One region of the Rossellomorea oryzaecorticis genome, then DNA from elsewhere that is predicted to be linked to it. Evidence: riboswitches for the same ligand, from Rfam matches in the RefSeq annotation. Region 1 holds a riboswitch; each other region holds the start of a gene.
What was found. Region 1 has a riboswitch for S-adenosylmethionine ahead of ACKA06_RS05960 (methionine ABC transporter ATP-binding protein). Riboswitches for the same ligand answer to the same signal wherever they lie in the genome.

Region 1 (7,891 bases):
TACGTCCCCTGAAACTCAGCATTGACCTTATACTTATCCTGTGAAGTGTTAAAATCTGCGACGATTCCATCAAGCACTTCCTGACCGGCACCTGACATGGCATGCCAGAAGTTGATTTCCACAGGTCCCGAACTCTTTTCCCCGTCATCGTCTTTAGGCTTTTGACTTTCACTGTTCGAACAGGCCGTAGTGACAAGCATCGCAGCCAGCACACTAAAAACAAACAGCATCCTCAGCTTCTTTTTCATTTTCGGTAACACCCCTTTTTGTTAATTATGCTTAAACATGCCTGCGCTCGCTTCAGAGCAGCAGGCATGTGAAACACCGCTACTTCAAAGCTCCCTGAGTAAGTCCTTTTTGCAGCTGCTTCTGTCCGAGGAATAAAAGCAACAGGGTCGGGATGATGACGATGATCACGCCTGCCATCACGACTCCCCATTCGGTCGCCATCTCCTGAGTCTGCAGCTGCTTCAGGCCGATTTGAACTGTTCGGACCGAGTCATTGGTCGTTACGAGGAGCGGCCATAGATACATATTCCAAGTCGTCAGGAATCCGTAGGCCCCGAGAGTGACAAGGCTGGTTTTTGAAACGGGAAGGATCACTCTCCAGAAGAAAGCAAATCTGCTCAATCCCGCTACCTGTGCCGCTTCATGAAGTTCCTTGGGAATCGTTTTAAAATGCTGGCGCAAAAGGAACGTCCCGAATGCCAATGCGAAGAACGGCAGCGACAGCCCTTGATACGTATTAATCCAGTCCAATTTTTGAATCGTAAAGAAGTTCGGGATCATCGTCGCTTCCCACGGGATCATCATTGTCGATATGAATAAGAAGAAAATGAAATCCCTTCCTTTGAACGGGATGAAAACGAAAGCGTAGGCTGCCATGCTGCAGACGACGAGCTGACCGAGCATGACGCCGAATGACACGACGAAACTATTGATTAGGTAATTCATGAGCGGCAGCCGCTCGAACACCTTGAAATAGTTTTCCAGAGTAAAAGACTGCGGCAGGAATTTCCCCTGAAGGATTTCCGACCCCGTCATGAAACTGATCATGAACGCATACAGCACCGGGAAAAACACAAGGAATGCAGATACCGCAAGCAGGACATAAAGCAATAATTTCTTCCCCATACTCATTGATAATGCACCTTCTTTTCCCCGAGCTTGAATTGCAGAATCGTCACGATCAAAATGCAGATGAACAAGAAGACGGCCTGCGCACTCGCCGTACCGAATTGATAGTTGATGAACGCTTCACGGTAGATCGAGTAGACGATGAGATTGGTAGACTGCGAAGGTCCCCCCTTGGTCAGGATGTCGATCTGACCGAACGTCTGAAACGCATTGATCAGGGAAATCGTGATGATGAAAAAAAGCGTCGGCGACAGCATTGGAATCGTAATCCTCCTAAGCTGATACCAATACCCCGCCCCGTCGATCCGTGCGCTTTCATAGAGATACTCATCGATGTTCTGAAGTCCGCCGAGCAGGATTAAAAAGGCGAATCCTGTGTTCAGCCAGATCGTCGAAATGGACACGGATATCAGTGCCCATTCGGGATCGAGCAGCCACTGCACCTGCGGGAGATGCAGGTGGCTCAGCAGTCTGTTGAACATCCCGACGCTCGGATGGAACAGAAACAGCCAGACAACGGATGAAGCTGCGACCGAAATCCCCATTGAAGATGAAAACATTGTCCGAAAAAAACCGATGCCCTTCAATTTTTCATTCGCAATGAGTGCGAGAAAAAGGGCCAATATGATCCCGATCGGGACGGTATACAGCACAAACAGGACGGTCGCCTTGATGCTGTTCAGGAACTCGGGCGATTCGAGAAGATAAGCATAATTTTCAAGTCCGACAAACAAGGCGGCATTCCCCTGCTGATCGGTCAGGAAAAAGCTTAGATACAGCGTCCGGAACATCGGATAAAAGATGAAAACAGCAAATAATAGAATAGAAGGAAACAGATAAAGCATGGCGGTCCTGACGTTCAGGGACTTTTTCCACAGGCTTGCCGGTGCTGCGTTGGGGCCGGCCTTCATTTGAGCACCTCCTGATCAAACATATAGTTTTCGATATCCGTCGGGGTTTTGACGATCTGCTGCGTTTCACTGTCAAAGAAGCAGAGGGATTCGTAGTTGATGACAACTGGGATTACGTCCCCCACATTGATCCGCCACTGGCCGGTCCATTTGGCCATCCATTCTTTTTCACCAAGCATGAATGAAAAAATCGTTTCGTTCCCCAGCACCTCGACATTGATGACTTCAACATTGATTTTGTCGCTATCTTTGGTTTCTTTTGTGGCGGTTTTCAAATGTTCAGGGCGGATGCCGACAATGATGCGGCCTGATTTCATGAATTTTTCATCTTCTTTTGGAATGGTTAAGTTGCCGTCGGTTCCAAAATGGAGCCGCGACGTTTCTGTGTCATACTCCGCTTCTGCGATATTCATCGGCGGAGAACCGATGAAGGTTGCCACGAAAGGATTGGCAGGGTTATTGTAAATGTCGATCGGCTTCCCGATCTGCTGGATCTCCCCGTCATGCAGGATCATGATCCGGTCCCCCATCGTCATCGCCTCGACCTGATCATGGGTGACGTAGATCATTGTAATCCCGAGTTTTCTTTGAATCTGCCTGATTTCCGATCTCATATGCGCTCTCAGTTTAGCATCGAGGTTGGAGAGCGGCTCATCCATCAGGCAGATCGGGGCCTGGTTGACGATGGCTCGGGCGAGTGCCACCCGCTGCCGTTGCCCGCCGGAAAGCTCGCGAGGTTTCCTTTTCAAATAATCGGAGAGGCCGAGCATCTTCGCCGTCTCTTCACAACGCGCCTTCCTCTCCGCCTTCGGGACCTTCTTCACGTGCAAGCCAAAAACGATATTCTCCTCAACGGACAAATGGGGATAGAGGGCATAATTTTGAAAAACCATCGAAATATTCCGCTTGCTCGGCGGCAAATTATTCACTTCCCCGTCCCCAATCTTCAGGACACCTGCCGTAATATCCTCAAGCCCCGCAATCATCCTCAGCATCGTACTCTTCCCGCAGCCGGACGGCCCGACCAGCACAAAGAATTCGCCAGGCTCGATGGTGACATTGATATTGGAGATGACTTCATTCTTCTTGTCGTAGGATTTTGATACGTCAATGAGTTCAACTTTTTTCACATCTTCTTCCCCTTTCTTTAACAAACGGTGTTGGTATATTAGCGCTTTCATTTTGTGGGTTGCTTTTTAGGGTGTACCTGGTACAATGCGGCGCTGGTGTGCCTGGTACATTTCATTGGTTTGGTACCTGGTACAAAATGTCGACGGTGTACCCGGTACACTCCAAACCGTTCCGCACATAAAAAGAATCACAAACATAACCTAGGTGCGCCTAAGCTCATGATGTGATTCTCCGGGTCTCTACACAAATGTATGAACTTGTCAGGTGTATATGGAAGTAAAATTCCAGCGTGAGAAAAGTATATGAGGGAAGAAGGGGTTGTATGAACAAAACTTGCGATGTTTAAGACGGTAACGCAGTGAGGGACGGGCCTTTAACTTACTAAAGGCCCGTCCCTCACTATACTAAAGTATGCAATTATTCCATCCACTCCGGCTTCCCGAAACCTTTGAACTCTTCATCAATCACTTTTTCAAATTCGTCTGCTTCCACGACTGCTTTGATATCCTTTGCAAGCTGTGAATCAACGTCTTTCGTGTTCATAACGACGCGGTTGCGGTATTGGTCAGGCATGTTCTCAAGCTGCAGCGCGTCAAGGAGATCCATTTTTGCCGCAAGTGCGTAGTTCCCCGGAACTGCTGATAGGTCTACGCTTTCAACTGCTCTTGGAAGCTGAGCCGCTTCGATCGGTTTGAATTGCAGGTTCTTAACGTTTTTATCGATGTCTTTTTCAGATACTGTAAGCGGATCCGTGCCTTCTTTCAATGTGATCAGCTCAGCATCCACGAGGATTTGGAATGCGCGGGCTGCGTTTGTCGGATCGTTCGGGATGGCGATGGCGCTGCCTTCCTTGATGTCTTCGAGAGAATCAAATTTCTCTGAATAGATCCCCATCGGTGCAGTCGGCACCACGATGACTTCTGAAAGCTCCATACCGTGCTGCTCTGCGAATGTTTCCATATAGATTTTGTGCTGGAACAGGTTGGCGTCAAGATCCCCCTGAGCGAGTGCATTGTTCGGCTGGATGTAGTCGCTGAATTCTTTCACTTCAACGGTGTATCCTTTTTCCTCAAGACCTGGTTTGATGGCTTTTGTGACCATGTCGCTGTAAGGACCGGATGTCGCCCCGATCGTGATTTCTTTTTTATCTTCAGAACTTGCTTCTTCTCCACTGCATGCTGCCAGCAGGCTGACAGTCAATGCTGCTGCTAATAGTAAAAACCATTTTTTCATCTGAAATCTTCCCCCTGAATGTTTTGATTATCGTTTATCTACTACTCTTGCAAAAATGTCGCCTGTATATTGGATGAGCTGCACAAGGCAAATCAGCACGACGACCGTGGTAATCATGACCGTATTGTCGTAGCGGTAATAGCCGAAACGGATAGCAAGGTCACCAATACCGCCTCCGCCTACAATCCCGGCCATGGCGGAATATGCGACCAGGCTGATGGTTGTGATCGTGACGGCCTGGATGACGGCCGGCTTCGCTTCCGGCAGCAGGACGTCCTTGATGATCATCCATGGACTCGCCCCAACCGACACCGATGCTTCGATGACTCCCTTATCAATCTCGCGAAGGGCGGTCTCTACCATTCTTGCGAAAAACGGGATCCCCGCCACAGAGAGTGATACGGAGGCAGCTGTCGGCCCGATCGTCGTTCCCGTCAGTAGTTTAGTAAGCGGCAGTAGTGCAACCAATAAAATGATGAATGGGATCGAGCGGACCATGTTGACGACGAAGCCGACGATCTTTTTAATGAAGCCGTTCTGCAGGAACAATCCTTTGTCTGTCACAAAAAGCAGGATACCGAGCGGAAGGCCGATCAGGATCGCGATGGCCAGTGAAATGCCGACCATATAGATGGTTTCGAGGAATGCTTTATTCAATTCTGGTAAAATCGCAGTCAAAGAATCAGGCAGCACGGTCGAGCACCTCCAGACTTTGTGTTTTAGCCGTTATATAACGGATGGCGGCCTGTATTTCGGACTCTTCGCCGATCAGCTCCATGATGAAAATTCCGAGCGGCGTTTCCTGGATATATTCGATTTTTCCGTGAAGGATATTGCCTCGTACCTTGTATTTTTGAAACACTTCCGAAACCACACTTTCCTCTGCAATCGAACCCTTGAACTGGATTTTGATCAGCTTGCCTGTCCGGCTCTTCAATAGGTGAGGCGGCAGTTCGAACTGCAGGATATTTTCAATAAACTGTTTTGTCAACGGCTGTCTCGGGTTTGCGAACAAGTCGTACACGGGGCCTTCCTCCACGATTCTCCCGTCCTGCATGACGGCCATCCGATCGCAGATTTCCTTTACGACTTCCATTTCGTGCGTGATGAGGACGATTGTGAGCCCAAGCTGTTTGTTGATGTCTTTTAACAGTTTTAGGATCGACTTTGTTGTACTCGGATCAAGTGCTGAGGTCGCTTCGTCGCATAGGAGGACGGATGGGTTGTTTGCGAGTGCCCTGGCGATTCCGACGCGCTGTTTCTGGCCGCCGCTCAGCTGTGCGGGATAGGCTTGAGCTTTGTCGCTAAGTCCGACCATCTCCAGCAATTCGGTCACCCTTGGTTCAATTTCTGACTTCGGCACCCTGGCTGCTTTCAAAGCAAAAGCGAGATTTTCATACACCGTTTTCGCTTTAATGAGGTGGAAATGCTGAAAGATCATGCTGATTTTCTGACGTGCGAGTCGGAGTTCCCTGGAATTCAGCTTTGTCAGGTCCTGACCGTCGATGATGATCTCCCCGGATGTCGGTTTTTCCAGTAAGTTCAGGCATCGGATCAGAGAGCTTTTCCCCGCCCCGCTGTAGCCGACGATACCGAAGATTTCCCCTTTTTCAATGGTGACGGAGACATTATCCACACCGAGGACCGTCTGCTTTTTTGTTTTGTATTCTTTTACTAGATTGTTGATTCTGATCATCATTCACACCCCTTTTCTTTTTTCAATGTTGTTTGCCAAATAAAAAATGCTTCTTTCAATTACTGAAAGAAGCATCGCGCTTATGTCATCGACTTATCTTTCAGAATGAAACCCATTCTGCAGGAATTAGCACCGTTCCATAAATGGAGGTTGCCGGACGTCACAGGGCCTGATCCCTCGGTCGCTCTTGATAATTTGAAAATATTTAATTGTTTGAGTTTTTAATCTTATAGGTGATATTATATGGTTTGTTTTGGAAAGTCAATAAAGGATTTTGAATTGATTTTTTATGTAAGCGATTTCTTTGTTGTGGTTAAAAGAAAATCCCCCTCCAAAAATAATTCCTTGTATACCGCTTTTGATTTCCGTGGAAGGCTTCGCTTTCCACTCCAATCAAAAGCTGGGTTGAGCTAAAATCATTCCTCCCATTTAAGGCACCTTTATCTTTTTAATCAAACGTTTGATTAACATCTCAAACTCTTGATGGGACAGCCTTTTGAAGGTTTAAACAAACGTTTAATTAAAATGTAGATAACCTTGTGCGCAACTGAATACAAAGACCTAATCACGCATGATTATAAAGTTTCATTTTGTAGTAAAATAGATGTTTTAATCTAGCAGAATAAGGGAATATATGTTAAATTAGTTGGGGCTTTTTGCTTGTTTACTAGTAAACTATTAACTATGGGAGCTGAAGGATTGATGAAAATGATACGACTGAATGCAATGTTGATTGCAGTACTTATGCTTTTGCTTGCAGGCTGCGGAACTTCGGAGAAATCTTCTGGGGATGCCAATGCTGAAAACAAAGATAACGAAAAGGTTTCAATGGAAAATACCGACGGGGATGAAAGCGCTGAAGTTGCAGGCGAAGATGAAAGTGAAGGCGAAGTGTTTGAAGCATCAACTGAAAAAGAGGAAGATCAAGATGCCCAGCCTTCTGAAAACATCCTGGATGAGAAGAAGGTATTTAAATACGATGACGATTCAGTCATTATCACGCTGGATAAAGCTGAATTCACTACCGAATTCAAATCTTCCAATGCAGACCCTGAAGACTCGATGTCTAACAGGAAAATCATCAGTGATTCTGAAATCTTCTTACATATGACTGGAACCATTTCAAATGACACAACTGATTCAGTCAGCTTTGATGGACCGTTGTCCCCGATAAACTTTTATTTGACTTATGACGGCAAGCACGAATTTGACATGTACGGTGCTGCTGAAACAGAGGAAGGCAATACATTTAAAACACTGTCCAGCGTCGACGCTTTAACGGAAAGCAAGGTCCATTTTTACGCCCAGGTGCCAAAACCAGTATCCCAAACGGATAAACCTTTAGTACTCCAAGTGAAGATGGATGAGGAAACATTTGAGGTGCCGCTGCGTTAGGCTCCTATCCATGAAGAAACTCACCTGAAGAACAAATCAGGTGAGTTTTTTTTATTATAAGACTTCATAGTCTGTTACATTACGTTCTACCACGCGTGCGCCATCTACGCTTACCAGTGCGCCGCCTGAGCTTCCGAATACGCCGGTTGCGATAAGGTTGTCCATTGCTGCTTTCACCTGGACGGTATCGATCGGGTCGATTGGATCGTTGACGCTGATTTTCGCTATTTTGCCGGTTTCTGTCTTGAATTCAAGTTCAAGTACTTTTGCCATGTTAAAATCCCCTCCTTTCTATAAAAATTCCACCCCCATTATGCGTTGATATCGAAGTTTTGGATCTTTTCTACGTTGAATAAGTTTTTCTCGGAGAGTCCTGCAAGTGATTGAG
Region 2 (7,891 bases), on a different contig from region 1:
ACGTGTTTATGGCGAACAAATACCGGCTACCCAGACCAACAAAAGATTATTTGTTTCAAAGCAGCCTGTCGGTGTGGTTGCGGTCATCACTCCTTGGAACTTCCCTGCTGCGATGATCACGAGAAAAGTGGCCCCGGCACTTGCGACCGGCTGTACCGTCGTCATCAAGCCGGCAAACCTGACACCGTTGACTGCTTTGAAAATGGCTGCACTTGCCGAACAGGCGGGGATCCCGAAAGGAGTCATCAACGTCGTCACTGGTGATTCCAAAGCGATCGGTGAAGCATGGCTTGAGGACATGCGCGTGCGCAAGCTGACATTTACCGGATCGACCGAAGTGGGCAGACAGCTGATGAAAGGCTCTGCTGATACGATCAAGAAAGTTTCACTTGAACTTGGCGGTCATGCCCCATCCATCGTGATGGACGACTGTGATATTGATAAAGCAGTCGAAGGCGTCGTCGCATCCAAATTCCGTAACGCCGGTCAGACATGTGTGTGCTCAAACCGTGTTTATGTGCATGAGGATATCTCTGAAGAATTCACTCAGCGACTGGTGAAAAAAGTGAAAGAATTGAAAGTCGGAAACGGACTTGAAGAAGGCGTTGACATCGGGCCCCTCATCGATGAAGATGCAGTGGAAAAAGTCCAGAAGCATATCGATGATGCTGTAAGCAAAGGGGCAAAAGTGGTCACAGGAGGTAAAGCCGGCAAAGGGCTTTTCTTCGAACCCACCGTCCTCACTGATGTGAGTGAAGACATGATTTGTATGACGGACGAAACATTCGGGCCTCTTGCCCCGATTTCAACATTCAAGACTCAGGAAGAAGCAATCGAGCGAGCCAATGATTCGATCTATGGACTTGCTGCCTATGTGTTTACAGAGAATATCACACGGGGCATCCAGATCTGCGAGCAGCTTGAATATGGGATTGTCGGCCTGAACGACGGCGTCCCTTCCACGCCTCAGGCTCCGTTCGGCGGATTCAAGCAGAGCGGACTCGGACGGGAAGGCGGACATCAGGGAATCGAGGAATTCCTGGAGGTTAAATATATTTCTGTTGGATTGTAAGAATTTCAAAACCCCTGACACATTTAATGGTGTCAGGGGTCTTTTATTATCCATCCATCTTTGACAGTTAAAGCAGGTTACTTTTTCTTATCTTCCTCTAAATCAAGCCAGGTCAGCACCTCTTTCAGAATCGTATTGACCTTTTTGCTCACATATTCTTCTCCGTAAATACGTTTCGCTTTCTCTAGGTCTTCAAGGACCCCTTCCTCCAAATCGATAAACGGAGTGTCTTCTTCCATATCATTATACAATTCGATCATTGCTTCGAGTCCCTCTTGCATCTTATCGATTGCATCACTGTACTTTTGGATTTCATCGCTTTTCCCTCGCATCATATCACCCACATCTAGTATGCGTGGGAATTGCTGGCATTATTCTTTCACCAGCCAAAAGTCCATTCCGTCATAAAACTAAATCAAAACACCCGGCTCCCTTTTCAAAGGATGCCGGGTGTCGACGTTTACTATAGATAGCCTCCGCCAAATTTAGGGTTCTGTCCCCATTTATTGGACTGGCTTTCGCCTTCCAGGCACATGAATACAAGGATAACGATCCATCCAACGACCGGAATCAGGGAAATGAGAATCCACCAGCCGCTTCTTCCAGTGTCATGGAGCCTGCGAATGGTAACTGCAAGAGAGGGCAAAAAGATAAATAATGAGTACAATCCGTTCAACCACCCGTCTATGCCGGCTGCCATTTGAATGACAAAAATCCCCATGCTTATTAAGAAGTTGACCAGATAAAACATCCAATACTCTTTCCGTCTTGCTCGATCCCCAAAGTTTACATAGTTCTTTATTACTTTTAAATACCAGCTCATTTAAATACTCCTTTATACTGCAATTCTACTATGCTAGTATAACATATCATTGTCGAAGTTTGTCAGGACGAGGAGGGCAAAATCTCGTTTATCCTTCTGTATAAAAGGTCTCTTTCTTCTCTTCAACCCTTTCCAGCACTCGTTTTTATGATAGTCCATAAAACTCATTCTATGGCAAACTTTCACATATTACTGGACAGGCTGGGGGTGTTACTATATATAATAGAAAAGGATTCAACCAGAAAACGCTTACATCATGAGGGGGATTTTATGTTAGATGTGCTAAACAAGATCAATGCTTTTCTATGGGGTACACCAAGTTTAGTACTGTTGTTTGGAACAGGCTTATTTTTGACCATTATGCTTAAAGGTTTGCAATTCAAAAAACTATTTTATGCTTTTAAGCTTGCGTTCACAAAGGAATCAAATACGGATTCCTCTGATTCTGAAGGGGATATCAGCAACTTTAAAACGCTGATGACTGCTCTATCAGCCACAATCGGTAACGGGAACATTGCCGGTGTTGCGACCGCACTGACAATCGGCGGACCGGGAGCGATCTTCTGGATGTGGATCGTCGGCCTACTGGGCATGGCGACGAAATATGCCGAGGCGCTGCTGGCAATGAAATACCGTGTGAAGAATAAAAACGGTGAATACTCGGGCGGTCCGATGTATTACGTTGAAAAAGGGCTCGGCAGCAAATGGAAATGGCTGGCCGTCGCTTTTGCATTATTCGGTGCTTTCGCTGCACTCGGTATCGGAAACAGTGTTCAGTCCAATACAATTGCCGACGTCATGACCACTAGTTTCTCCATCAATAACTGGGTCACGGGGATCGTTCTTGCCGTGCTGACTGCTTTGATCATTTTCGGCGGTATTCAACGTATCAGTACAGTTGCTTCATTCTTTGTGCCGATCATGGCATTCCTTTATATTGGCGGTTCACTTTTGATCATCGGGTTGAATTATGACATGATCATTCCGGCTTTTAAACTGATTTTTCATTACGCATTCAATCCGGTTTCGGCCGCAGGCGGATTCGCCGGGATCGTCATAAGTGAAGCGATCCGAAGCGGTGTTTCACGCGGGATCTTTTCCAATGAAGCAGGTCTCGGTACGGCTGCACTCATCGCGGGGAATGCTAAGACCGATCATCCAGTAAAACAGGCTTTGGTTGCGATGACGGGTACCTTCATTGTTACCATCATCGTGTGTACGATGACAGGACTTGTATTGATCATCACCGGTTTCTGGGATCCGACAGGCGGAGCCATTTCAGGCATCCAGCATTCCGCTTCACTAGACGGTGGGGCGTTGACGAGTGCCGCGTTCGGACATGCCCTCGGGGTTGCAGGAGAATACATCGTTTCATTCTCTGTCATCTTCTTCGGCTTCTCCACGATCGTCGGCTGGTATATGTACGGGGAGAAATGCTTCGAATATCTCACAGGCTACCGCTACATCGCTTCCTACCGCTTGATCTATGTCGTGGCGACCGGTATGGGTGCAGTGGCGAACCTCGAATTGGTATGGGCATTTGCGGATATGTCGAATGCTTTGATGATGATCCCGAACTTGATTGCCCTGCTGCTGCTTTATAAGGTAATCGTGAAGGAAACGAATCATTATTTCAATGACTATCTGCCTTTGCAGATGAAGGCTTATTCTAAGAGGAAAGCGAGTTAAGAGAAGAAACTGAGTCTAAATTAAACCCGAACTAATTTGCCTTAAGAGTGGCAATTTAGTTCGGGTTTTTTTGTAGTTTTGTATAATGAGGCATTCAGTTCAATCTTGTTCCAGCGGTTGATTGGAGTGCAAGACGAAGACTCCTGCGGGAGAAGTGGCCAATCAGAAAAGCGGAAGGGCTTTGAAGAGAGGCGGGTGGCATAAGACGAATTGGCCTGGAAGGCGTTCTTTGCCTTCTTGGTCGATTTGGCTTATGACATGTGACTCTAAGCCCTGCAGCTGGACACGTGAGACCCCGGAGGCGAAGCCGAGGAGGCTCACGGGTCACCCGCAGAAAGCGAAGGCACGGAAATCAATAGCGGTGATTAAGCCTGCCCTAATGTGCTTTAGTTATATTTTTTATTATGAGCTCTGCTAATACCTGCTTTCTCGGAATTATTTAAGACATTACATCATCTAGTCCTTTTTTCTCAATTTTCAAAATCAATTGACGACATCACATTAATGCGTTACAGTAATACATAACTTAAAACGAACAATCCTTATCAAGAGCCAGGGGAGGAAATTGGTCCTGTGATCCTGCGGCAACCTGTTATTTTCTTAATTGAAAGTAATAAGGTGCTAATTCCAACAGACGTATAGTCTGGAAGATGAGGGAGAGATGATGCCTCTTCCTCTGGGAGAGGCTTTTCTTTTTGATTCCTCTTTAATTCCTGACTAAACAGATCGTTATAAAATATTAAAGGGGATGTTAAAGATGACGGAAGTTGGTTATTGGTTTATCGGATTTGCACTTTTTTATACCGTTTTTCTTATTTTCGTAAGTCAGTTCTCAAGAAAGAAGGCTGCCGACGGCAATGGTTTCTTTGTTGGCGGCCGGGGATTCAATTCCTTTTTTGTAGCAGTATGCATTACCGGATTATTTTCGGGGTCTTCCTATATCGCGATACTCGAACTGAGCTATCTGACCGGCATTTCAGCGATTTGGTACGGGGTGGCGGAGACCATTCACGTATTGATCATTGCTCTTGTCCTGATTACCCCGTTTAGAAAAAAAGCCCTGGTGACGATTTCAGGACTACTCGGAGACCGCTATGGTGAAAAGGTCAGAGGAATTGCAGGGGCAATTACCGCGTTTACTTTCCCCATGTGGTCGGTCGCCACTGCACTTGCTTTTGCCTCTGCATTGTCAGTATTCACCGGCGTCTCATTGATTTGGTCCGTCACGATGACAGCCGTCCTTCTTCTCGTTTATCTTCAGTTTGGCGGGATGTGGTCAATCGGATTCACACAATTGAGTAATGTGGTTGTCTTTTTCATGATGCTGGCAATTGGAACATATGCATTCTTCATCAACCCCGGCGTGGAAGGAATCGCTTCATTATTTAATGAAAAGCCGCAGTATGCTTCATGGGATGGGGCAGGAATACAAACGATACTTGCGTGGTTCGGAACCTTTTTATTCAATGTGATCCTGGCTCAGGCAGCCTTTCAGATGGCATTATCCTGCAAAACTCCTGAAGAGGGCCGGAAAGGATTATTATATGGCGCTGTATTGGGTATCCCGCTCATACTTGGAGCTGTGTTATTCGGTCTTGCTGCCCAGCAGGTGGTTCCGGGTCAATCACAGGGATTGGTCGCGATCCCGCTTTATTTGATGGAGACTCTGCCTGCTCCACTTGTCGGATTATTCTTCCTTGGATTCTGGGCTGCTGCCCTGAGCTGGGGGGCTCCTTGTCAATTCTCTGGCGCCACAAGTCTTGGGAGAGATACCGGAAAAGCCATTAACCCGAAAGCGACAGAACTTCAGCTTGTCCGTTATACGAAGTGGTCACTTGTGTTATTGACTGTATTAATGATCAGCTTTGCTTTGATTCGTTCTGAACAGTCCGCCTGGTGGAATGTTCTGGCCTGGGTTACACGGAACTCGGCAACCTTCGCCCCGGTTGTAGCTGCTTTATTCTGGCCGGCCGTCACAAAACGGGCTGCCCTCATTTCCCTTTTTACAGGTTCTTCATCGGGTTTGCTCTGGTATCACCTTGGAGGATGGGGAATTAATGATTTTTATCAGAACATCCACCCCGTGTGGATCGGGATGATCGTGAATATCCTGACGATCGTTTCAATAAGCCTCATTGAAAATGCCGGCAAACTGGAATGGAAGAGTTCCATCAACAGCATCGGCACGTATTCAGCAGCAATATCCCTTTTGCTTGCTGTCACAGCGGCATTTGCTTTCAACTTTCTTTACAATACAGGGCTGCTCGGCATTGTGCTGACACTGATTGTACTCGGACTATTCACGACTTGTATCAATTTCATCAAGAAAAAAGAAACATCACAGGCCAAAAACGCACTGTTGAGAACAAGCTGAATGACAGAAAGAAAGCCTGCTCCAAAAAATATGGGAGCAGGCTTTCTTTTCGGATATATTATTTCCCTTTATTTTTCTGCAATATAAATGATTTTCTGATTCCCGCTTGCCGGCTCCTCACCTTCCTCGAAATCCGCGCATATTTCCACGTGAGAAAACCCGATTTCCTTCAGGACGAGTATGAGTTCCTCTACTCCATACCATCGCAAGGCAAAGCGCTGGAGTTCTGTCTCGACGAGGCTCCCGTTTCTCCATTTTTCATATTTCAAGTGAGTCACTTTATGCTGATGGAAGAAATCCACTTCGACTAGCTTGCTTTCCATCGTGATCGTGTCCCCGCCTGGAAGCGGGAAAACAGAGGTGTGCACCTTGCCGATATCGAAAGTTGTGTCAGGAAGGAATACATCCATGATGAGTCTTCCACCCGGTTCTAAATGGGCATACAGCTTCTTTAACGCTTCCATCGATTCATTACGGTCATCAATCAGTAAGAAGGAACCTCCCGGAATGATGATGACTTCGTACTGATGAGGGAGATCGAGATTCTGCAGGCTTGATTCGTAAAGCTCCGCCTTGAGACCCCTCTCTTCCAAGCGGTGCCGGCATGATGCCAGCATCTCAGGAGAATCATCCACTCCATCGACCACTATGCCGTTTTCCACAAGCGGGATGGTGACCCTTCCCGAGCCGGCCATCGCCTCGAGGATCCTGCCTTTGCATTCTTTCAATTTTTCCTGATAAAACTCGATATCACCGCCGAATGATTGTCCGACTTCTTTCGTCAGATCATATACTTCGGTGCATAATTTGCCGTAGTGACTAAATGACATTTTCGTACATCCTCCATTTACCACAGTCCGCCAGAATGCAGTCCGTGTCCATTATCTTAAACATGATTAAAAAGAATGCCCTCCCCGGATGTCCGGGTCGGGCATTCTCCGTTAGTTAAACGATATTTTTCTCAGTTGTTTATAAGCTCCTGACAAATCTTCTTCACCCAAAACCATCATGGTCGGTTTGACTTTTACGGATTCACCGGAAGCAGCTGTCCACTCCTCGGAAGAAGCCGCTACCAGCACTTCCTGATTGATATAGACTTCGGTCATTTTGGCCGAATCAGGATGGATGAGCATCGCCTGCTCTTTCCGTTCATCGGAACCGGCTTGAATAAATGGACTGTCCCCGATCACAAATTCCTCGATACCTGCATAATACGTATCGAATTTGCCGTCGGACGGCAGCTTCACAAAACTTGAGGTCAATGTTTCACCCGGCTTGAAAAACGCCTCCAGATCCACTGACTCCCCTGTAAAGGTACGGCCGGATTCCTGCTCGATTTCACAATAGAAGGCAAGTACCGGAACTTCGGGAAGGGTTAGGGCATATTGACGGAGCGTGATCCCCTTCATCGATTCATGCTCTTTTAAGACAGTGGTAACTGCAAGCCCTCTCCATGAATTTCCGTTAGAATCCTGCTTCGTGACGGGATTCACACTTGTCGGTTCCTTCAGCATCGAATACGGGCTTACATTCATGAATGTATAGCGAATTCCTCCTCCCCAAGGATTCCACCAGGCTTTCGGTCCTGGGGCAGGGTACTGATGATGAAGGAATTCTTTATTTTTATACATCAATGAATAGATTCCAGGATAATAGCCTTCTGCCGCTTTGAAGGAAAGCACTCCATTATCGACCGTCCAGCCGTCAGCTTTCTCGACTATTTCGATTTCCTTCTCTCCTGTTACCATAGAAATAGTTTCAAATGAAGCCCTCTGGCTCTGAGAGTGGAATTTGCCTTTGATACGCTTGAGGCCCGCTTCTCTATGATGCAGTTCCACATTCACATCTGTGGTTTCATCCTTTTTCGTTACGGTTTTATTCATGCTTCCGACTTCATTCTTAAGCTCCAGTGTCCCGTCGAGATATGGTGTAA
Region 3 (7,891 bases), 350 kb from region 1:
CCTGATACGTCTCGATTTGAAGATCGATTCCCTTCTCTTCAAGGATCGGCTTTACCTGTTCAAGGATTTCAGCGTGCGGTACATTCGAAGCACCCACAACCAATTCCTTTTCATCGCTCCCCGCTCCTGAATCATTTCCGCAAGCGGCCAATCCAAATATACTTGCTGCTGCTACTGCTCCTGCTAACCATTTTTTCATGTTGTTCTCTCCTTTTAGCGTTTATCTAATTTTTTTGTAAAGTAATCACCAATGAATTGAATTCCGAACACGATCACGAGGATCATGATCGTAGATGCCAGAGTGACATCATCCCTGCTGCGCTGGAAACCGTCAAGATAGGCAAGGTTCCCAAGACCGCCTGCCCCTATGACTCCTGCCATAGCGGTATATCCGACAAGGGCGATGGCCGTCACCGTAATACCTGAAATGAGGGCCGGCATCGATTCCGGGATGAGCACTTTAATTATGATTGTACTTGTCTTTGCGCCCATGGCCTTTGCTGCTTCAATTACACCTTTGTTTACTTCCCTCAGGGCGATTTCAACCATTCTTGCGTAAAACGGGGCTGCCCCAATGATGAGCGCCGGCAGGGCTGCATTCGCACCGCGGATCGTATCAAGCAAGAACTTCGTGAACGGGATCAACAACACGATCAAGATGATGAACGGGATCGACCTGAATACATTCACGACAGCGCTTGTTATAGTGTAAGTAAGCTTGTTTTCCCATAGATTTTCTTTGGATGTCAAAAATAGAAGTATCCCGAGAATGATACCCAATACAAACGTGATAAGGACGGACATTCCTGTCATATAAAGGGTTTCAAGTGTTGCTTCCCAGAGTTTTTCCCAATCGACATTCGGAAAGATCGTGTCGATCATCCTGCCATCACCTCCACTTTCACCAGCTGGCTTTCGGCAAACGTGAGAGCTTCCTTAAGTTGAGATTCCTCTCCGTCCAGATGGACAAATAATGTGCCGTAAGCCCCTTTTTGGGTCTGTGATATCTGCCCCTGGAGGATATTCACTTCAAGGTCGAATTTTCTGATCAGCGAGGTGATCAGCGGCTGCCCGGTGGATTCACCCACGAACGTGAATTTCAAGACCTTCCCTGTCGGGTACTCTTTGATCAGCTGTTCGATCACTTCATCCGAATCCTGATCCTGTGATACTTCCTTCACAAACCGTTTAGTCACCTGCTGCTGCGGATTACGGAATACTTCGAGTACATCCCCGAGTTCGGCAACCTTCCCATTTTCCATCACGGCTACACGATGACAGATTTTTTTGATGACGTGCATTTCATGCGTGATCAGGACGATGGTCAATCCCAGGCGTTTATTGATATCCACAAGCAGATCAAGGATGGAATCGGTTGTCTGGGGATCAAGTGCAGATGTCGCTTCATCACACAGAAGTACTCTCGGGTTGTTCGCAAGTGCCCTTGCGATGCCTACACGCTGTTTCTGGCCGCCGCTCAGCTGCGCAGGGTATGCATCCCCTCTTCCTTCAAGCCCGACAAGCGTCAGCAGTTCGTTTGCCCTATTAACTCTTTCCTTTTTAGGAACCCCTGCTATCTCCAAGGGAAATTGAATATTATCAATGACAGTCCGTGACCACAGCAGATTGAAATGCTGAAATATCATTCCGATTGACTGCCTTGCTTCCCTGAGCTTTTTACCTTTTATTGTAGATACTGCTTGGCCGCCTACGTTGATAGTCCCTTCTGTCGGTACCTCGAGGCCATTCAGCATACGGATCAGCGTACTTTTACCGGCACCGCTGTAGCCGATCACCCCGAATATTTCACCTTCCTTAACGGAAAGGTTCACTCCGTCCACTGCAGAAATCGGCCCTGCTTTCGATTGGTATATTTTCTTCACGTCTGAGATGGTAATCATGATGTCGGTCACCTTCTTTCATTTGAGTAAAACGATCGTTCTAATAAGAATTAATACTCCTATTAAACGTGCGCCCCTTCAAAAAAGGGCAATAAAAAAACCTTCCTGCTGATAAGCAGAAAGGCATAATCATATGACTATCCTTTCTCTTATCTTTCAAAGCGTCTGCTTTGAGTGAATTGGCACCATTTCAATTTGCATTGACGGTTGCCGGGCTTCATAGGGCACGTCCCTCCACCACTCTTAATAAGAGTAAGTTAAATATATTAAGTTAAAGAGTTAAAAGTCTCAGAAAATTTTCTACAAAGGTGATTCTATCATCACGTTCAAAGACATGTCAAATGTTTTTTTCAGAAGATTACAGTTTTCATTATATTTCCACAGTTTCCTTTACCACAGGCCTGGTCAGCCATAAAACCGATTCGACGAATAGCAGCGGCCGGTATCCTCCCTTTATTTCAAGCTGATCCTGATCAACCATGTGCGATAATAGCTCATTTCCTTTAAGCAGGCAGGCAATCATATCTTCAGTTCCTTTAATCAAGAACTGAGATTCAAGGCCGTTACTGTCTTCCACGATCATACATGCCTTGCTTGAAAGGGAAATGGTGTAACGCTGATCTTTACATTGAATATCCAGGATAAATGGATTTGATGGAAATAATAGCTGCAGATGGTACTTCGAACGGCATTGTTCAATTAGAGTTTCTAAGTATTTTCTCATACATACCCTCCCGCGAATCTTCTTACCTAATACATTCTACTTCTGGGTATTTTATCCTCCACGGGTCGCTCGACATGATTCAGAAGAAATGTCATATTCTTGTCGAAAATGATAGTTTTGAATATTCAGAATATAAATTCCGAGCAATTTCTCTAAAAATTTCCCGAGAAATATGTCCTTGTTTGTAGAAAGGTTTTCCTTACTCATCGAAGAAAAATTATATAAATGACATAAAAAAAGACCCTTAGCTCGTAAAGGTCTCGGTTTTCTTCAGCATGTCGTATAGATAAGGAACCGATTGAAAGGCATAGATCCTTTCAATTTCCTTCGAATTCTTATATAGGAGCAGACAAGGAACACTTTCTATTGATTGCTCTTCTGCAAACTGCTGCAAGTAATTCAAATTGACTTTTTCGAAATGAAAAGCATGAGGGAGCTTTTCCACGATGTCAAGCATCCTCCCGGCTACCTGGCATGTCCCGCACATCGGGGTGTAGAGATACACGGCGGCCAGCTCATGTGTATTGATTGCATCATACAGTGCTCTTTCATTACTTACCTCGTTCAACTTAACTCATCCTTTTTTCCAAATATTCCGTGTGTACATCGATATTTGCGCCAACCAGTACTGAAGCAAGATGATACTCGGGTGCAGATGCCACTTCTTTATACATCCGGTCGATATATAAGTGTTCTGCTTCCGGGAATTCACGCTTGAATTGCTTCCTCAGCTTTTCGCCTGCATGATCGGCATCCACAAGTATATAAACATCTCTCTGTTCCAGCGAATCGATCAGTTCGTCCATTTTTGTGATGCTGATGGTTCCGTTCGTACAGATAATTTCAATCGGTTCCTTTATGATTCCTTTAACCTTTCGTTTATCTGTCGTACCTTCAACGATAATTACTTTTTCATCACCAATTTCAAACATTGTCATCACCTTATCTTTCAGAAAATAAGATTAGGATAGTATATTCAATTATTTAGAGATGATGTCCACTACTTACTCATATCTTCTCATTTTTTTGAGGAAATAGAAAGGAAAAAGGCTGTGTTTAAACCCGCTGTTGATTTCCGCACCAAGACTTCGCTTTCGGCAGGCAGCCAGTGAGCCTCCTCGGTCGTACCATCCTGAGAGTAGAAAAGTGGAGGGGCTTCGCTCAGAGACGGGTGTCATAAGGCGAAGCGGCAACGAAGGCGCTCATTTGGATGATTTGACTTATGACATGTGTCTTTAAGCCCTATAGCTGGATAAGTCTCACATTTCCCAAAGAAGTCTTCCTCTTGCACCCCAATCATCACCTGGAACAGGCTTATACATTATTCTTTTACTAACTAAGCAGTTGAGACAGCATCTATGAAGTATATATACATAATCAATAACCTTGAATCAGCTTTATTATAGGCAAAAGGGTGCCGGCTGTCCATCAGGAGAAGTCCGGCACCCTATTTAGGAGCTTAACACCAGCCGCCTTCATCGCAGTCTGTATATCGTGTATCAGACCCTTCTGTCGCGGTGTAGCTTTGAAAAATTTTGTTTTCTTTCGTTTCAAAATTAGGTTCCATGGAAATCCCGTCAAGCGGAACAGCCATTCTGCCGACCGGCTGATTATCGAGATACAATTCCAGCTCTCCATTTTTTAATTTTCCTGTCACACGGTCGGTGACATCGAGTTTTTTCGGTTCGAGTGTCATAGGGGTCATCCCTTCTATAATGGTTTCTATCGTTAGAATGCCCCAAATAAAAAACAAAACACCTTGAGAATTCACTCAAGGTGTCAGCCATTAACCTTCGTTAATCATTTCATCATATTGTTCTGCACTCATAAGCTTGTCCACTTCACCGGCATCAGCAGGTTCAATGACGATCATCCAAGCTTTTTCGTAAGGGGACTCGTTCACGAATTCAGGGCTGTCAGCAAGTTCATCGTTCACTTCCACGACTTTACCCGAAACCGGAGCATACAGTTCAGAAACAGTCTTAACAGACTCAACGCTTCCGAAAGGTTCTGAAGCGGTTACTTCGTCGCCAACTTCCGGCAGTTCAACGAATACGATGTCGCCAAGTTCGGATTGTGCAAATGCTGTGATTCCAATTCGTACTTTTTCCCCTTCTGTTTTGACCCATTCATGTTCTTCTGAATATCGAAGATCTTTCGGTGTACTCATTTCAAATCCCTCCAAATCCTTGTTATACAACCTAATATTGACACACTTTTAAATGAAAAAGCAAGAAAACAAAAAGTTTCCCATAAAACTTTTTATTTACTGTTACAGAACCTTCCAACTCCGTCCTGACATGGCTCTATTTCCATGTTTCTTCAAACGTTTCTTCCTTGAATCCAACAGTCACTTTTGAGCCGTCAGTCGCGATTGGACGTTTGATGAGCATCCCGTCTGAAGAAAGGATCTCAAGCAGTTCTTCGTCGGAAGCAGAATTCACTTTATCCTTCAATCCAAGCTCTCGATACTTTTTCCCGCTTGTATTGAAGAACTTTTTCAACGGCATGCCGCTTTTTTCGTAAAGGCTTTTCAGTTCTTCCTTGGACGGGGGATTTTCAACGATATGTATTTCATTAAAGTCAGCGTTATTGTCTTCAAGCCATTTCTTGGCTTTGCGGCATGTACCGCATTTCGGATATGAGTAAAATGACAATGACATATTACCACCACCTTTCGATTCCTGTCCGGTTTTCTTCTGCTTAAACCATATAGATTGCCTTCCGTCTTTTCACGAAGGAAGGCTTCATCTCTTCCACTAGACTACATTCGACAGACTTCGTTATTTTCCTTCTTTTACAGAAGGTTTATTCGCAATGATTTTCAATTGTCCCTACAAGCTCTTTAAGCAGTGCAGCCGCATGATCAAGCTCAAGCGAATAAAAGCGCTGAGTCCCTTTCTGCTCCATGGACACAAGCTTCTGATCCCTAAGTATCTTTAAGTGATGCGAAACAGCAGGCCTTGAAAGTGTGAGATGCTCAGTGATTTCGTTGACAGTCAGAGGTTCTTTATCGGCGAGGAGGACAATGATATCCTGCCTGTAAGAGTCGCTTAATGCTTGAAATAAAGGTGTGCAAGCACGGAATACTTCAATGGCTTTTTGCCCCATAATGTTCACCCTTCTCTTTCTTTCCGCTATTATTATATCCGTTCCTGGACTTTGCGCACAAACTTTGTGACCATCCTGCGCGGGAGGAATCGGATAGATCCTGCAAGCAATCTATTCTTCACCCCCGGTATGATGACAACCTTCTTTTGGGTCATTTTTTTGTAAGCTTCATCCACTACTTCCTCAACAGTCATGACCCCTGACTGAAAAAGTTTTGACTGTTGAAGGTCTGCTGCATCTTTAAACCCTGTAGAGGTTGCACCCGGGCAAAGAGCCATAACTTCTACTCCATGAGATTCCCATTCATTCGCAAGGGCCTCTGAGAATGAAAGGACGTAAGCCTTGGTTGCATAATAGACGGCCATTAACGGACCAGGCTGGAAAGCTGCGGTAGAAGCGACGTTCAGGATCTGTCCTTGTTTCCGCTTTACCATCTCTTTGCCAAAATACTTACTGAGCTCGGTCAGAGCGGTTATATTTACTTGTATCATATCGACTTCTTTACTTATTTCTGTCTGTTCGAATTCGCCGAACAAGCCGAAACCGGCATTGTTGATCAGCGTATCAACTTCAATGCCTTTCGCAGTAACCTGTTCGTATATAGATTTGGAAGCTCCTGTTTTGGCTAAGTCTCCATCGATTACATGTGCCTTGACACTGTATTTTCCCTCTAATTCCTCAGCAAGTGATAGAAGCTTATCCTTACTGCGGGCGACAAGGACTACATCATGTCCGTCTTGTGCAAATTTATGACTGAAGCTAAGGCCGATTCCGCTTGATGCCCCAGTGATCAGAACTGTTTTGTTATTCATTTTGGCAGCCACCTTTATTTTATGTTGTTATGTTTAAACGTTTAAACATATAATAATTACGATCAAGCGTTAAGTCAAGAAAATAGGTAAGTGGCCTGTACTCTTGAAGAACTACTAACTTCCATCCAATACAAAAAACGGACCCCCGCCGATCGGAGGTCCGTTTCTCTTATAAAAATTCACTTATCAAACTACGTACTTCTCAGCGTCAACCAGCTTTTCAGATGCTTCACGTTTCACTGCGATCACGTTGATCGGTGTGTGGCGCGTGAATTTACGGAGCGCTGAGAGCATCATGCGCAGAGTGTCACCCTGTTCGGTTGCGACAAGGGTTTCTTTTGCATGTGCTTCGATTTCATTGAACGCTTCCTGACAGAAGATTTGTGTGTAAAGAAGTTTTTGCTTCGCTTTTTCAGCTCCGCCCTTCTCAAGCGCTTTTTCTGTACGAAGGACAACGGATTCCATTGCATAAGCGTTTGATACGATATCCGCGATGTTCACAAGGATTTCCTGCTCTTTTTCGAGTGCCTTTCCGAACTTCTGAGCAGCTAATCCAGCAAGCATCAAGCCGATCTTCTTCGCATTTTTCACAAGATATTTCTCTTGTGCCAGCGGCTCGTCGCCAACTTCTTCAGGCATAAGCATCATCAGTTCTTCCTGAAGAGCCTGAGCTTTCTGCAGCAGCGGCAGTTCGCCTTTCATTGCTTTACGAAGGTATGTGCCCGGTACAAGAAGGCGGTTGATTTCATTCGTTCCTTCGAAGATACGGTTGATTCGGGAATCGCGGTACATTCTTTCAATCTCATATTCCTGCATGAAGCCGTAACCGCCGTGAAGCTGGACGCCTTCATCTACAACATAATCCAGCACTTCCGTCGCGAAGAATTTATTCAATGAACACTCGATGGCATATTCAGCGATCGACTTCGCCACTTCCGTTCCATTTTTCACTTCTTCATCCGTAAGCTTGCTCATGCGGTCTTCGAATAATCCTACAGTACGGTATACGGAGCTTTCGGCTGCGTACAATTTCGCTGCCATCGTCGCCAGTTTTTCTTTTGTCAGGTTGAAAGAAGAAATCGGTGTCTTGAACTGCTGGCGCTGATTTGTGTATTGAACCGTCACTTCAAACGCACGTTTACTGGCACCGACTGCACCTACACCAAGCTTGTAACGCCCGATATTCAGGATGTTGAAGGCGATGATATGCCCTTTTCCTGCCTGGCCGAGAAGGTTTTCTGCAGGAATTTCAGCATCTTCCAGGATCAATGTACGTGTGGAAGAACTCTTGATTCCCATTTTCTTTTCTTCCGGTCCTGTCGATACGCCTGGATAATCTTTTT
Region 4 (7,891 bases), on a different contig from region 1:
TTTCAATGATGAACTGGGGGTCTCCTTTAGGTACAGCATTCCCGGAAGTGAATTTAAACCCTTCATCATAAAATTTCATGGAACTGATTCCAATTCTGTCAGCTTGTCTCTCTTTTAATTTACTCACCAACGGCACCACATGATTTTTTACACCCTCACGGAACACTTTCACCATTTCCGGTGTGTAATCTGTTCTCGTCATTCGGTAATAGCCGAGTTCAACAAAGTTTTCATAACCAAGAGTGACAGCTATTTTGTGGCGGACCTTGACGAGATCATCAAAGATGCCTTCCAGTTCTTCCTGATTCTCTTCAAAGAAACGGACGGAAGCAAGCGTTGCCTCTTTGCGGGTCTCCCGGTTCACAGCTTGAGTGAAAGGCCCCATCTGAGCGAGTGTCCTTTCTTCCCCTTGGAATGGGATTTTTGCAGAAGCCATTAATTTCGTATACTTGGAAGATAGTTTATTCTCTCCCTGGAGCAGCTTTACCACTTCAGGTGAGTAGGTTTTGATTTCACTTTCCGCCAGTGAAAATAACTGTCTTCCAAAGCGCTCCTCCAGATCCGCCCTGAAAGAAGAATTCAGGAGCTCCTTATAATAATCAGTAACGAGACCCTGGAAATCAGGCATGACTTCATCGAAATAATCCTGTTCTGCTTTATAGAAATCATCATTTGTGTTAATTGAATGCCGGATATAGCAAATGTTTAGCATCGTATCGAAATGAAGTCGCAGTTCATTGATTTCCTTCATTGCTTTTACTTGTTCGTCCGCTGTATCGGCTTGTTTAAACGTTTTCAGTGCCTGGTTGATTCCATCTTTGATTTCAAGCAGATTCGGCCGTTCGTATGTATATTGTTCAAACTTCATATAAAATCCCCCTTTTTAAAGTCCATCTATTGTATTCGACCTGTACTTCTGTTTTTCCTACATAAAAAAAGAGTCTTTCCTTGGAAAGACTCTTTATATCTTTCAATATGATAGATTCTTGATGGAAAGCCCCAGCTTCTTGACCAAATCGATTACATCACTCTTTTCTTCTTGAGTAAGTGCCGACATCAATTCATGAATCCTCATTTCATGATTCGGAAAGATCTTGTCGATCAGACTCCTGCCTTCATCAGTAATTTGTGCATACGTCACACGCCGGTCATTGGGACAGGCAACCCGTTTAAGCAGCCCTTTTTTCTCTAATTTATCCACAACATACGTGATGCTGCCGGAGGCTAACAGGATTTTTCCGCCTATTTGCTGCAGCGGCTGATCCCCTTTGTGATAGAGCAATTCCAGAACAGCAAACTCTGTGGGATTCAAACCATTTTCTTGTATGTTCTTATTAATCTCTTCATTTAATGCTTTATAAGCACGTGAGAGTACGATAAAAAGTTTTAATGATTGTTTTGTATCTTGGTTTTCTGTCATGTTCTTCATTCCTTTGAACTAATATCTCAGTTTCAAAATATTATACTAGAAATTAGTGGATTAGTCAATCTCTTAAAGACAGCAGAAAAACCCCTGTACCAGTCCGTTGCCGATACAGGGGTTTTCACATGGAAGGTAATTTATTTTCATTTTTAATAAATGAAGTTGTTGAATTCATAGTTAGTGGTCATTCTGTGAGGTTTCTTATCCTAAAAGGTGTTATTGTGGGGATATTATGATGCTGTTTTTTTGAGTAAGGTTTTAATCGCCTGGCTGAATTCATAAGGAACAACTTCTTGAAAGTTATAAGTTCGTTTAGTACATTTTTGATATTGGTTCAAGAGATCATCCAATTGCTGGCTGCACTCGATCGTTTCCTGTGCTCCCAGCCCCATGTTTTCCCCGAGCGAAATCATTTCAGCACGCTTTTGATTAATTTTTACTAGTAACCACTTCTTTTTAAGATATTGACCCATTTCGTACTAACTCCTTTTTGTTTTGTGACTGTCGGTCTGAAAATCCAACTGAAATACTTATTGTATACAGTGATAACGCGGCAGTTGATTGTTCGAATCACCTTTTCCCTAAAGCTGATTCTATTAATAAAAACGTTACTTAGTTAGTATCGCAACTATTCTCAGAAAAGTAAATAGATTCGCAAAACAAGACAAAATCCCTAGTAATGTCTGTTTTTTTGACAAAAATCGCCACGTCAGTTGACACGCCCTTTCTGAATTTTCTTTCCCATAATGATGTATTCATAGGGTGTATTCGGAAAGAACCCATCCTTTATTACTTGCCAATTCAACTTTTTGTAAAAAAGAATGGCACCGGCATTATCTTTTCGGACAGTCAGTAACGCTGTGGATTCTTTTCTGTTTTTAAGCAATTGTCCGGTTAATGCTTTAGCTATCCCTGCCCTTCTGTAATGGGGATGGACTCCTAATTCGGCGAGTTCCAGGCAGTCTTTTAACCACATATTTTCCCTCTTGAGATGTTTAGCCAGTAAATCATGATAATACTGCCCATCTCGGGAGGTGTAGCCATAAATGAACCCCGCCAGTTTAGTGCCGTCGATTGCGAAATATCCTTCGAATCCGGGATACGTAAAATGTCTTTTGAATTGTTTCTGCATTTCTGATGGATCGCTGCCATGCAGAAGCCGGTATAAGTTAAGCATGTCAACGAAATAGCTGCTGTTTATTGCAATCGGAACCAGTTTCACCCCAACACTCCTCCATAACTAAGAATTACATTAACTTATGCTCTGGGTTCTTTTATCATACTTTTTATGTTCAATCCTCCTTTAAACAAAAAAGGAGGTTGGGACAAAACTAAAAATTCCATGTCTAAAGACGAACACTTCAGAAAGGACTCAAAACAACGCTAGTGATTTCCGTGCAAGACTTCGCTTTCCGCGGGCAGCCCGTGAGCCTCCCCGCATTCTCGCGGCAGATCCTGTCCAGCTCCGGCGGCTAGCCACTTGAGGTCATCTGCTGAATGAGTTAAAACCTAAATGTGCAATGAACAAATTAAAAACCCGAGCTAATTCGCCTCACCTCATGCAAATTAGTTCGGGTTTTACTTATACTAAATCCTTTTTACCGATATATTCCTTGCTGGCGTGCACTTTTCCAGACTGTACAAGATAGCTTGACTGGCAATTGCTGACTTTTCACCAGGGAATACCAACAATCTTTGTGAAAAGAGCTTACTTAATAGATCGGTACCCAGCCTTCTTGTGTGACAAATATACGGATGGCCACCACTTGTTTATCATCGCTCAGTGTAAAATAATGTCGAATATTTTCCGGTACCGAAATCAAGTCACCCGGATTCAAATGAACCTCGAAGAATCTTCCGTCTTTGCCTTGAATGATGAAGACACCATGCCCGCTCACGATGAAACGGACTTCATCGTCAGTATGATGATGCTCCTGCTGGAAGTTTTTAAGGAGTTCCTCAAGATTTGGTGTAGTGGGAGACAATGAAATGACGTCCCATGCCTTATATCCCCTTCTCGCGGATATATCTTCTATTTCTTCCCTGAACGCTTCGATGATGCTCTCCTTTTCGGAATCGGATAAATCAAACTTTTCATGCAGACTGTCATCCAGCTTTGAAAGTGTCCAGCTTTCATAAATGACCCCCTGGCCTTGTAAGAAAGAGACAACTTCTTCTTGGTTATCTATTATCTCCCGGGATTCCTGTATCTTGATTGTAGTCATATTGATTCCTCCTAAATGGGCTGTTTGATGTTTTTTAAAGTTAATAGTGATAGTTGGTACTGAAATAAAAATTCGCATGCTTCAAGAAGTTTCTTAGCCTCAAAAGCATTGCGTCCCCACACGGTGATTCCATGATTGCGGATCAGCACGGCCCCTTTATCCCCTTTTACATAAGGGGAAAACTCTTCTGCCAGACGGGGAATATGTGCGTGATTATGAATGATCGGAATAGTCAGCGTGTCATCCTCTTGCCATTTATCAAAAGCCTTAATCAATTCCTGGTCCTTGAAAGTAATTTCCCCTCTGTCACCGTACAGCTCACTCACTACGTTATTCGGGACTGTATGGACATGAAGGCTGCAACCAGCCTGACTGCTCTGAAAAATTTTGCTGTGAAGCAGTGTCTCCGCAGATGGGCGCAGGCTGGTTTCTTTAAGTGGTTCTCCTCTTTCGTCTACCAGCAAGAAGTCTTCATCCGTTTGCTTCCTTTTGTCTTTCCCGCTTGCTGTAACGAGAAAGGCGGTCGGAGAAGTACTGACCCTGATGGCCAGGTTCCCGCTCGTCCCCATGAACCAATCCCGGTCTGCAAGCTCTTTTTTCACTTGTGCAAGCTCATCCCATTGAGTACTATAATCATTTCTTGACACTGACAGCAGCCCCCTCTCCCCATAACTTGAGGGCTTCATCCAATTCTTTATTTGCAAATGCCGCCTCAACAAGAGTCGTTCCATCCAATACAGCTTCTATTGCCTGCCGGAAGGCCTTCCCTCCTCCTGCAGCACCATCCGGATGGCCATGCACTCCTCCCCCTGCATTTATGACACACTCATGCCCAAAGTCAGCAATCAACTGTGGTACCAGCCCTGGATGAATCCCTGCGGAAGGAACCGGGAATGTCTCATTGAATTCATCAGGTTTAACTAATTCATCCCTGATGGCCAACACTTGTTTTTTGTCTAATGCCACACTTCCATAAGGAGAAGGGAATAAAGATAAATCTGCGCCGGTCATCCTTAAAAATTTACCAAGCCACAAAGAATAACTCACCCCGTATTGAGGGGATGCAGCTGAAGCACCGGAAAAAGAAGGATGGGCCATAATAGGAAGGCTGATTTCTTCATCTTCCCTTAACTCCTGCAGTACATCCAGTCCATATGTAAACACATTGAACAATAAGGCATCAGCCCCAAGTTCTCTCGCCCTTCTTGCTTTTTCCCTTAATGTGGCTGTCCGTCCGGATAAATTGACTGCGTAGAGAGTGCGGGCCCCTGTTTCTTCAAAAACCTCTCGAAGAATGTTGGTGCCGGCCTTTATCCTTTCTTCAAATGGCGTCAATTCATTATCGAACAGGATTTCATCATCCTTTACCAGATCCACACCACCCAGTGCCTGAGCTCTCAGCTGTGACTGAAGGTAATCAAGATCTCTTCCGATCACCCCTTTAAAAATACTCATTAGAAGCGGTCTGTCGAAAACATTCACTTTTTCCCTGATTCCTCCAATCCCGAACCTTGGCCCGGGATATGCTTTCTTTAAATCATCGGAAAACTCAATATCCGTCAGTTTCACTCGGCCATCTAGAGAAAGTTTGCCAAAGACGGTCGTCAGGATGGCAGGTATATCGTTTGAGTAGTTACCGGATGGATACGCAATTCGAATTTCTGCCGTATCGCTTTCCAGTTCGTTTATTTCCACTACCCTTCCTTTGTACTTTCTTAATTGTTCTTGTTCCAACTGGGGAAGATCTGTCCATGAACCTACCGTCAGTCCAAGTGCGATTCCTTCCGCTTTCTTCTCGAATGTACCGCTCTTTCCGGACAAAACATATGTTGCAATCACTTCACTCATTCACGCTTCCTCCGATCATGTATGTTCTTTTAACGCAACTTTTCAACAAAAAAACCCCTTCGATAAGAAGAGGTTTTTATACAATACTCTGTCTTATCTCTCAGCAAAAATAATGCTGCAAGAATTAGCACCGTGCTTTTTTAAAAGTCGGTTGCCGGGCTTCATAGGGCTGGTCCCTCCGCCTGCTCTTGATAAGAAAAATCATTTGCTATTAATTTAATTTCAGTTGGATTATGGCATCATTTTTCATTTCTGTCAATCTATTTATCGAATAATTTTAAATTTTCAATTCTCTTCACGGCTTCAGAGAGGCGTTCTTCACTGGTCAATAATCCTGCTCGCACATACCCTTCTCCATATTCACCAAATCCCACTCCGGGTGCTACTGCCACATTGACTTCCTCAAGAAGAAAATCTGAGAATTCCACAGATGAGAAACCTTCAGGGACCTTCAGCCAGGCAAAGAATGAACCAGCCGGTGCCTTTACATCCCATCCGATTTCCCTCAGTCCGTTGATAAATGTCTTCCTTCTGGATTCATAGGAAGCCACCAGTTCTTCCACACAATTCTGGGAACCGAGCAAAGCCTCCACTGCCGCTTCCTGGACAGCACCGAAAAGACTCACATACATGTGATCCTGCAAGATATTGATAGCGTCGATCACACTTTTATTCCCGACTGCGAAGCCCACTCTCCATCCTGCCATATTATAGGTTTTAGAGAGTGTGTAAATTTCAATGCCCGTGTCTTTTGCCCCGTCGGCTTCCAGGAAACTGACAGGCTTTTTCCCATCGAAACCGATGGCACCATATGCAAAATCATGCACAACGCAAATCCCGTGATTCTTTGCAAAAGCTGCCGTCTCTTCAAAAAATGTTCGGGAGGCAACCGCTCCTGTGGGGTTATTTGGATAGTTCAAAAACATGAGCTTGGCCTTTTCCCTTTCCTCCAATGTTATATCTCCATAATCAGGCAGGAACTGATTTTCTTCTATGAGCGGCATTGTCACCATTCTGGCCTCTGCCAGGGATACCCCTGAAAGATAATCCGGATACCCCGGGTCCGGTACCAACACCGTTTCCCCAGGATTCAGAAGACATTGAGGCAGTTCAACCAGTCCTGCTTTTCCCCCAAACAACACGGCAACCTCTTCCTGTGGATCGATATCCACACCATACTCCCGCTTATAAAAAACCGAGATGGCTTCCTTGAATGAATCCAACCCCCGAAATGGGGAATATTTGTGGTTGTCCGGCGAGTTTACCGCCTTTATCATCGCATCGACGATATGCGGAGGTGTCGGTTGATCCGGATTTCCCTGACCCAAATTGATTACATCGTGCCCTTGTTTCATCACTTCCTGGACTTTCCCAGTAAGCGACGCGAAAAATTGCTGCGGCAGTGAGTTGATTCGTTCTGCTTTTTTAAAGGTTGTCATCTTTTCACCTTCTGCACTTTTTAGAAAATTATTTACTTTCAAATTCTAGTCACAAATGATATAACGTAAAGTAATGATTGTAAAGTGAAAATTTCAAAAATGAGGTGTTACTTTGAGTATGAAGATTGGACTGGCACAAATGGATATCACATTTGGCCGCCCTGATGAAAATAAAAAACGGGTTCAGATGTGGGTTAAGAAAGCCGTCGAAGCAGACTGCGATATCGTGGTATTTCCTGAATTGTGGACGACCGGTTATGACTTAACAAGAATCGGTGAAATCGCTGATGAAGATGCAAGAGACATTTCTGCATTTCTTTCAGATCTTTCTTCCCGATATTCCATTCATATTGTCGGCGGCTCGATTGCAAAGAAAACAGCAGATGGTGTGTCAAACACCCTCCTTGTTGCCGACAGCAGCGGTAACATCATTAAGCAGTATAACAAACTTCACCTATTCAAGCTGATGGATGAACACCATTATCTTCTCCCAGGTAAGGAAGACGGCCTGTTCAAAATACTGGATACAGTGATGGCCGGCATGATCTGCTATGACATCCGATTCCCTGAATGGTTCAGGAAACATGTCGTCAATGGGGCAAGAGCCGTATTCGTGGTGGCACAGTGGCCAGCAGAAAGAATTTCACACTGGAAGACCCTTTTAACAGCACGGGCTATTGAGAATCAATGCTTCGTCATCGCATGCAACCGTGCCGGAAGCGATCCAAAGAATGAATTCGGTGGCCATTCGCTGATCATCAGTCCGTGGGGGGACATCATAGCGGAAGGAAGCCTTGAAGAGGAATTGATCATTTCGGAAATCGATCTGAATGAAGCAGATGAAGTGAGGAAGAAGATTCCGATCTTTCAAGACCGCCGACCTGAATTCTATTAAAATAAAATTTTCCTAAAAAGTTATTGACTCTGTATTTCAAATAATGATACTATTCAAACCA

Region 2: it holds a riboswitch for S-adenosylmethionine, as region 1 does, so the genes downstream of both, ACKA06_RS17505 (sodium:solute symporter family protein) here and ACKA06_RS05960 (methionine ABC transporter ATP-binding protein) in region 1, are expected to answer to the same signal.
Region 3: it holds a riboswitch for S-adenosylmethionine, as region 1 does, so the genes downstream of both, ACKA06_RS04405 (methionine ABC transporter ATP-binding protein) here and ACKA06_RS05960 (methionine ABC transporter ATP-binding protein) in region 1, are expected to answer to the same signal.
Region 4: it holds a riboswitch for S-adenosylmethionine, as region 1 does, so the genes downstream of both, ACKA06_RS02315 (2,3-diketo-5-methylthiopentyl-1-phosphate enolase) here and ACKA06_RS05960 (methionine ABC transporter ATP-binding protein) in region 1, are expected to answer to the same signal.

Annotation. Positions count from the first base shown of each region.
Region 1 covers NZ_JBJOSA010000003.1:376,914-384,804, forward strand. Annotated here, with positions in the region: gene ACKA06_RS05930 (ABC transporter substrate-binding protein) at 1-248, opposite strand, end outside; gene ACKA06_RS05935 (carbohydrate ABC transporter permease) at 328-1,134, opposite strand; gene ACKA06_RS05940 (carbohydrate ABC transporter permease) at 1,137-2,048, opposite strand; gene ACKA06_RS05945 (ABC transporter ATP-binding protein) at 2,045-3,178, opposite strand; gene ACKA06_RS05950 (MetQ/NlpA family ABC transporter substrate-binding protein) at 3,597-4,412, opposite strand; gene ACKA06_RS05955 (methionine ABC transporter permease) at 4,440-5,105, opposite strand; gene ACKA06_RS05960 (methionine ABC transporter ATP-binding protein) at 5,095-6,108, opposite strand; SAM riboswitch class I at 6,199-6,305, opposite strand; gene ACKA06_RS05965 (hypothetical protein) at 6,811-7,503, shown strand; gene ACKA06_RS05970 (DUF2922 domain-containing protein) at 7,558-7,776, opposite strand; gene ACKA06_RS05975 (DUF1659 domain-containing protein) at 7,815-7,891, opposite strand, start outside.
Region 2 covers NZ_JBJOSA010000019.1:53,476-61,366, reverse strand. Annotated here, with positions in the region: gene ACKA06_RS17525 (NAD-dependent succinate-semialdehyde dehydrogenase) at 1-1,072, shown strand, start outside; gene ACKA06_RS17520 (hypothetical protein) at 1,150-1,407, opposite strand; gene ACKA06_RS17515 (DUF805 domain-containing protein) at 1,536-1,895, opposite strand; gene ACKA06_RS17510 (alanine/glycine:cation symporter family protein) at 2,166-3,584, shown strand; SAM riboswitch class I at 4,124-4,241, shown strand; gene ACKA06_RS17505 (sodium:solute symporter family protein) at 4,342-5,958, shown strand; gene ACKA06_RS17500 (class I SAM-dependent methyltransferase) at 6,027-6,788, opposite strand; gene ACKA06_RS17495 (GNAT family N-acetyltransferase) at 6,900-7,891, opposite strand, start outside.
Region 3 covers NZ_JBJOSA010000003.1:30,887-38,777, forward strand. Annotated here, with positions in the region: gene ACKA06_RS04395 (MetQ/NlpA family ABC transporter substrate-binding protein) at 1-199, opposite strand, end outside; gene ACKA06_RS04400 (methionine ABC transporter permease) at 214-882, opposite strand; gene ACKA06_RS04405 (methionine ABC transporter ATP-binding protein) at 879-1,901, opposite strand; SAM riboswitch class I at 2,048-2,154, opposite strand; gene ACKA06_RS04410 (hypothetical protein) at 2,272-2,625, opposite strand; gene ACKA06_RS04415 (thioredoxin family protein) at 2,870-3,193, opposite strand; gene ACKA06_RS04420 (toprim domain-containing protein) at 3,195-3,557, opposite strand; gene ACKA06_RS04425 (YusG family protein) at 4,085-4,321, opposite strand; gene gcvH (glycine cleavage system protein GcvH) at 4,412-4,795, opposite strand; gene ACKA06_RS04435 (arsenate reductase family protein) at 4,932-5,288, opposite strand; gene ACKA06_RS04440 (ArsR/SmtB family transcription factor) at 5,434-5,736, opposite strand; gene ACKA06_RS04445 (SDR family NAD(P)-dependent oxidoreductase) at 5,769-6,548, opposite strand; gene ACKA06_RS04450 (acyl-CoA dehydrogenase family protein) at 6,735-7,891, opposite strand, start outside.
Region 4 covers NZ_JBJOSA010000002.1:29,930-37,820, reverse strand. Annotated here, with positions in the region: gene ACKA06_RS02345 (M3 family oligoendopeptidase) at 1-868, opposite strand, end outside; gene ACKA06_RS02340 (MarR family winged helix-turn-helix transcriptional regulator) at 971-1,429, opposite strand; gene ACKA06_RS02335 (aspartyl-phosphate phosphatase Spo0E family protein) at 1,654-1,896, opposite strand; gene ACKA06_RS02330 (GNAT family N-acetyltransferase) at 2,133-2,645, opposite strand; gene ACKA06_RS02325 (1,2-dihydroxy-3-keto-5-methylthiopentene dioxygenase) at 3,136-3,648, opposite strand; gene ACKA06_RS02320 (methylthioribulose 1-phosphate dehydratase) at 3,660-4,295, opposite strand; gene ACKA06_RS02315 (2,3-diketo-5-methylthiopentyl-1-phosphate enolase) at 4,282-5,496, opposite strand; SAM riboswitch class I at 5,587-5,694, opposite strand; gene ACKA06_RS02310 (pyridoxal phosphate-dependent aminotransferase) at 5,757-6,935, opposite strand; gene ACKA06_RS02305 (carbon-nitrogen family hydrolase) at 7,048-7,830, shown strand.